DNA from 2 places in the Pseudomonas shahriarae genome. Region 2 is predicted to be linked to the other one. Evidence: riboswitches for the same ligand, from Rfam matches in the RefSeq annotation. Region 2 holds a riboswitch; the other holds the start of a gene.
What was found. Region 2 has a riboswitch for cobalamin ahead of cobO (cob(I)yrinic acid a,c-diamide adenosyltransferase). Riboswitches for the same ligand answer to the same signal wherever they lie in the genome.

Region 1: linked by a shared signal. The riboswitch ahead of cobW (cobalamin biosynthesis protein CobW) and the one ahead of cobO (cob(I)yrinic acid a,c-diamide adenosyltransferase) in region 2 are both predicted to bind cobalamin.

Annotation. Positions count from the first base shown of each region.
Region 1 covers NZ_CP077085.1:3,320,144-3,323,546, reverse strand. The annotation lists gene HU773_RS14750 (cobalamin biosynthesis protein) at 1-332, opposite strand, end outside; gene HU773_RS14745 (CbtA family protein) at 329-1,030, opposite strand; gene HU773_RS14740 (CbtB domain-containing protein) at 1,042-1,230, opposite strand; cobalamin riboswitch at 1,327-1,533, opposite strand; cobalamin riboswitch at 1,622-1,821, shown strand; gene cobW (cobalamin biosynthesis protein CobW) at 1,915-2,976, shown strand; gene cobN (cobaltochelatase subunit CobN) at 2,979-3,403, shown strand, end outside.
Region 2 covers NZ_CP077085.1:1,812,321-1,815,723, forward strand. The annotation lists gene HU773_RS08120 (PQQ-dependent sugar dehydrogenase) at 70-1,383, opposite strand; cobalamin riboswitch at 1,483-1,730, shown strand; gene cobO (cob(I)yrinic acid a,c-diamide adenosyltransferase) at 1,811-2,422, shown strand; gene HU773_RS08130 (cobyrinic acid a,c-diamide synthase CobB) at 2,419-3,403, shown strand, end outside.

The DNA of each region.
Region 1 (3,403 bases), 1.5 Mb from region 2:
TGCTCGGCCAGGGCCAGGGCGGCGCTTTCGGCGATGCCGTGGCAGCCGGTATGGGCAAACGCGACAGCAGAGCGGTGGCTCAATTGCGCTTCGTGGATCGCCAGCTGTTCGGCACTGAAAAACTGCAGTGGCAACCTCAAGTGTTCGGCCAGGGCCAGTAACCCTGGCTCATCCTGTTTACGGTCGATACTCGCCAGTGCGCTGATGTGCCGAGGGTCGATTCCCGCGCCAGCCAAGGCTTCATTGAACAGCGCCAATAGCGCCGCGACGCTGCAGCCACGCTGACAACCCAGGCCGACCACCAGGGTCGGCGCGGTGGTGGCTGCTGTCATGCCGAGTGCTGGTCGTCGCGATTGCGTCGGAACAACCAGGCGCTGATCAGGCCCAGGGCCAGCCAGAACGCAACATTGGTCAGCTGCGACGCGATCTTGAACTGCGCTTCCAGGGCCTGCGGGGCGAGCATCGAGTGCACTTCGGGCTGTGGCGCGCCAATCACATGGGGCACCGCCAGGATCGCCACGCCGAGGATCTTCAGCAGCCAGTTGCGACCAAACACAATCAGCGCGATACCGGCGGCGGTGGAGGCTGCCGCGCCGATCCACCAGATCTGCCGTTGCGCCAGGTCCGCCGCAGCGGTGCCGGGCAGTTCCGGTGGCAGGCCGAGGGTCGGTGCCAGCACAAAGGTGGCGTAACCGGCCAGGCCCCAGAGCAGGCCCTGGGCGGTGCGGGTCGGGGCGCGCAGGGTGTACAGGCCGGCGAGCATCAGCGCAAAACCTACGGCGACCACCAGGTTACCGCCAGTGGTGGACAGCACGCGCTGCCAGCCGTCTTCCGGTTCCCAGGCCTCGGCGTCGTGGCTGTGGGCCGCAGCACCAGGCGCATGCTCATGCACTTCGGTCGTGGCCGGGGCGTTTTCGTAGGTTTCCGCCTGCTGAATCAGCGGAGCCACCCAGAAACTTTGCAGCAGGGTCAGCAGCAGGGCGGCCAACAGGCCGGTGAAACCTGCGGTTTGCGCAATTCGCTTGATCATGGTTGCAGGTCTCAATGGCACGGGAAGGCGGCGCTGTGGCGCGTATCGTGGGCGGCGTTGTGCACGGCCTCGATATGGGAGAACCCGGCGAAATACACCAGGCACGCACCGAGGATCGACGCGCCGATAGCGGCGGTCAGGCGTTGGCTCAAGGTGGCGGAGCGGCTGGCGGTGTGTGAGGTGCTGCTGATGATCGACATGGCACGTCCCTTTCGAGTGGCAGGGTGACACGAGCGCATGAAAACCCCGCGAGCCGGGCACGCAGGGTTCTGAACAGCGCCCGCCCACCGCGGGTTTGTTATTTGATTTTTCGGGCCGGTCTCCGGGCTTGCGAGGGGGCTCTCCTGAGTCCTGAAAGCATCGCCTTCCCATGCCAGAAGCACAGTGGCTGTGACGCTTCGCTCGCTTACCGTTGCGGGGGCAGCACCGGATTGGTCATGCATGCATGATTGACCGGTTTCCCGTTTCACCCTGTAAAGGGCACCCGAAACAAGATGTGTAGGAGAGCATGGGCGCGGGATGGCCGTCAATCTGTAGCTGGGCACCGCGGCTCTTCGCATGGTTTTGAATTGACCGTCCCTCAAGCACTGCGTAGCCTTGCACCTTCGAGGTTCTTCGGCTGCGGTCGAAGCTAAGAAGGGAACGCGGTCCAAGCCGCGGCTGCCCCCGCAACTGTAAAGGGTTTATCTGACTGCCACGCCACTGCCAATACGGCGGGAAGGCGCAGCCAGCGCCAGCCGCAAGGCCGGCAAGCCCCAAGCCAGGAGACCTGCCTCGCAACCGATTTTCCATTTCAACCGGGCGGGGTGATCCGGTGACGAATCCAGCACCTGCACGCCGCTGCAGGGCCAGTCGTCCCGTATGCCCGCCCCAAAGGGCATCCGATGAAAACACTGGCCAAACTCCCCGTCACTATCGTCACCGGCTTTCTCGGCTCGGGCAAAACCACCTTGCTGCGGCACATGCTGGACAACGCCCAGGGTCGGCGCATTGCTGTGATCGTCAACGAATTCGGCGAACTGGGTATCGACGGCGAGATCCTCAAGCAGTGCTCCATCGGTTGCACCGAAGAAGAAGCCAGCGGGCGCGTGTATGAACTGGCCAACGGCTGCCTGTGCTGCACCGTACAGGAAGAGTTCTTCCCGGTGATGCGCGAGCTGGTGGCCCGTCGTGGCGACCTCGACCATATCCTCATCGAAACCTCTGGCCTGGCGCTGCCCAAACCCCTGGTGCAGGCCTTCCAGTGGCCGGAAATCCGCAGCGCCTGCACGGTTGACGCAGTGATCACCGTGGTCGACAGCCCGGCCGTGGCCGCTGGCACCTTTGCCGCGTTCCCGGACCAGGTCGACGCCCAGCGCAAACTGGACCCGAACCTGGACCACGAATCGCCACTGCACGAGTTGTTCGCCGACCAACTGGCCAGCGCCGACCTGGTGATCCTCAACAAAACCGACCTGATCAGCCCTGAAGACCTGGCCCGTGTACGCCTGGAAGTCGCCGAAGAACTGCCGCCAGCAGTGAAAATCGTCGAAGCCAGCAGCGGCCGCCTGCCTCTGGATGTGCTGATTGGCCTGGGTGCCGGCTCCGAGGAGCATATCGACGGGCGCCATAGCCATCACGATCATCACCACGAAGGTGAAGATGACCACGATCACGATGCGTTTGACTCCATCTCCATCGACCTGCCACAGGCTGATGAAGCGCTGCTGCTGGACGCCCTGACGCAATTGGTGGTGCAGCACGGCATCCTGCGGGTCAAAGGCTTCGCCGCGATCCCCAACAAGCCGATGCGCCTGTTGATCCAAGGCGTGGGCACGCGCTTCGACAAGCACTTCGACCGGGCCTGGGGCGCTGACGAAGCGCGCATCACACGGTTGGTGCTGATCGGTCAGGACCTGGATGCGGCGGGCCTTGAAGCGCAATTGCGCGCCGCGCTCAGCGTTTAACCATGCACCTGCTCAGGACCCAGCCCGGTGGCTTCGTCTCCGATGACAACATCGCCGACCTGGGACAAACCCCCGCCGAGCTGGTGATCCTGTGCAGCGGCGATTCCAGCCTGGCGTTGCTGGCCGAAGCCGCCCAGCAACTGCCCGACGACTACCCGAGCCTGCGCCTGGCCAACCCGATGCAGGTGCAGAACCACGCCTCGGTGGACCTGTATGTGGATGAGGTGCTGCGCCACGCCAAGGTCATCCTGATATCCCTGCACGGCGGCATCGGCTATTGGCGCTACGGCATCCAACGCCTGGTGGAGCTGGCCGAGCAGGGCGTGCAGTTGATCCTGGTGCCGGGGGATGATCGCCCCGATCCCGAACTCAGCGGCCTGAGCACCGTGGGTGCGGTGGAGCGTGACCGCCTGTGGCACTTTCTGCG
Region 2 (3,403 bases):
TCCTGACTGATCCACAGCCATCGCGGGCAAGCCCGCTCCCACAGTTGTTTTGGGGTGCTCGCAAATCATTTATTTGGCTGAAGACACCCGCCACACCTTATTCCCCACATCGTCCGCCACCAGCAACCCGCCTTGCTGGTCGATCACCACGCCCACCGGCCGGCCCATAGCTTTCTCATCACTGTTGAGAAAGCCGGTCAGCACATCCACCGGCGCGCCGTTGGGCTTGCCCCCCGCAAATGGCACAAAGATCACCTTGTACCCGCTGTGCGGCTTGCGATTCCACGAACCGTGCTGGCCGATAAAAGCGCCTTGGGCAAATTGCGCCGGTAGGGTGTTGCCTTCGGCAAAGGTCAGGCCCAGCGACGCGGTGTGGGGGCCGACGGCATAGTCCGGCGCAATGGCCTTGGCCACCAGGTCCGGGTCCTGCGGCGTGACCCGTACATCCACATGCTGGCCGTAATAGCTGAACGGCCAGCCATAAAAGCCGCCATCCTTGACCGAGGTGATGTAGTCCGGCACCAGGTCGCTGCCGATTTCATCGCGCTCGTTGACTGCCGTCCACAGCTTGCCGCTTTGCGGCTCCCAGGCCATGCCATTGGGGTTGCGCAGCCCGGAGGCAAAAATCCGCTGCTTGCCGCTGGCCCGGTCGACTTCCCAGATCGCCGCACGCCCCTGTTCGGCTTCCAGGCCGTTTTCACCGACGTTGCTGTTGGAGCCTACGCTCACATACAACGTGTTGCCGTCCTTGCTGGCCACCACGTTTTTCGTCCAGTGGTGGTTGAGCGGACCGCCCGGCAGGTCGATGACCTTGGTGCCCTGGGCCTTGATCGCGGTTTCTCCCGGTTGATAGGGGAAGCGCAGCAGCTTGTCCGAGTCGGCCACATACAGGTCGTTGCCCACCAGGGTCATGCCAAACGGCGAGTTGAGGTTTTCCAGGAACACCGTGCGGGTTTCCGCCACGCCATCATGGTTGGCATCGCGTAGCAGGGTGATACGGTTCGGGCTGGGTACGCCGGCACCGGCACGGCCCATGACCTTTTCCATGACCCAGCCGCGAATGCCCTTGGAGTCATCCGGCTTGGGCGGCGCATTGGTCTCGGCCACCAGCACGTCGCCATTGGGCAATACATACAGCCAGCGCGGGTGATCCAGGCCTTCGGCGAAGGCGCCAACCTGGGTGCCGGCGGCGGCCTTGGGCTTGGCCCCGGCGGGCCAGCCAATCGCCGGGGCGATGTTGACGGTGGGGATCAGGGTTTTATTCGGTTCCGGCAGCTTGGGCGACGGCCCGGTGCCATCGGATACCTGCAAGGTTGAGCTTTCGCCACAGGCGGCGAGTGCGCCTGCGGCCATGATCAATAGGGCGAGTCGGGTCTTGTGCATGTTTTTCTCCTCAATGCCTGTAGTCATAGAGGTATGGCGCGCGGCGATGGTTCAAGTACGTGGCCGGCTTTAATTGACGCTGTACCCCCAACCCACTAACCTTCGCCGCTTGTTTCAGGTGCTCTGTGGCGTACGCGCCGACCGAGTGAAACAGGGAAGCCGGTGAGTGCGCGCACTTTTCTACAGTGTGGCCACGATCCCGGCGCTGCCCCCGCAACGGTAAATGAGTCAAGACGCTGCTTTTGCCACTGTATCGCCTGCGATATGGGAAGGCGCATCGTCGGCTTGCCCTGGTCAATCGGGCGCCACTCATGAGCCCGGAGACCGGCCTGATTCATCCAACAGCATCACGGTGGGCGATGCTTGGCTTCATTTAAGTTGTCTTTTCCTGCCCGCCGTTTTTGTCCAGCCCCAACGGAGAGCTGCCATGACTGATACCCCTGATCGTGACGAACGCCACCTGGCGCGCATGCTGCGCAAAAAAGCGGTGATTGACGAGCGCATTGCCAATTCACCGAATGAATGCGGTTTGCTGCTGGTGTTGACCGGCAACGGCAAAGGCAAGAGCAGTTCGGCGTTTGGCATGCTGGCCCGGGCCATGGGGCACGGTATGCAATGCGGTGTGGTGCAGTTCATCAAGGGCCGTAACAGCACCGGTGAAGAACTGTTCTTCCGCCGCTTCCCCGAGCAGGTGCGCTTCCATGTGATGGGCGAGGGCTTTACCTGGGAGACCCAGGACCGCCAGCGCGATATCGCCGCCGCCGAAGCGGCCTGGAAGGTCTCCCGGGAAATGTTGCAGGATCCGTCCATCGGCCTGGTGGTGCTGGATGAGCTGAACATCGCGCTCAAGCACGGCTATCTGGACCTGGACCAAGTGTTGAGCGACCTGCAAGCCCGGCCACCGATGCAGCACGTGCTGGTCACTGGCCGCGGGGCCAAACCGGAACTGATTGAAATGGCCGATACCGTCACCGAAATGGGCATGCTCAAGCACGCGTTCCAGGCCGGTATCAAGGCACAGAAAGGCATCGAACTTTGAACCAGCCGCGCCATTGCCCAGCGGTGCTGATCGCCGCGCCGGCGTCAGGCCAGGGCAAGACCACTGTTACCGCCGCGCTGGCCCGTTTGCATCGCAACCTGGGGCGCAAGGTCCGGGTGTTCAAGTGCGGCCCGGACTTTCTCGACCCGATGATCCATGAGCGCGCCAGTGGTGCGCCGGTCTATCAATTGGACATGTGGATGGTCGGCGAGCAGGAAAGCCGTCGCCTGTTGTGGGAAGCCGCGGGGGAGGCGGACCTGATCCTGATCGAGGGCGTGATGGGCCTGTTCGACGGCACACCGTCCAGCGCCGACCTGGCGCGCCACTTTGGCGTGCCGGTGCTGGCAGTGATCGACGGCACCGCCATGGCCCAAACCTTTGGCGCCCTGGCGCTGGGGTTGGCGCGTTACCAGGCGGACCTGCCGTTCGCCGGGGTCCTGGCCAACCGCGTCGGCACCGTGCGCCATGCGCAGTTGCTGGAAGGCAGCCTGACCGAAGGCCTGCGCTGGTACGGCGCGCTGTCCCGGGAAACCGGGATCGAGCTGCCCAGCCGCCACCTGGGCCTGGTGCAGGCCAGCGAGTTGAATGACCTCGATCTGCGCCTGGATGCCGCCGCCGCCGCCCTGGCCAGCAGTTGCGAGGTAGCGCTGCCACCGCCGGTGGAATTCGCTGCGCCGGAGGTGATCGAGGCCCAGCCGTTGCTGGCCGGGGTGCGGATTGCCGTGGCCCGTGACGAAGCCTTTGCCTTCACCTATGGCGCCAGCCTCGACTTACTGCGGGCGATGGGCGCGCAGTTGCACTTCTTCTCGCCGATCCATGACCGCGTGCTGCCCGACGCCGACAGCCTCTATCTGCCCGGTGGCTACCCGGAGTTGCATCATCAGGCGCTGTCGCAAAACACCGCGATGCTGCAGGCGATCCGCTCCCACCACAGCGCCGGCAAACCATTGCTGGCCGAATGCGGCGGCATGCTCTACCTGC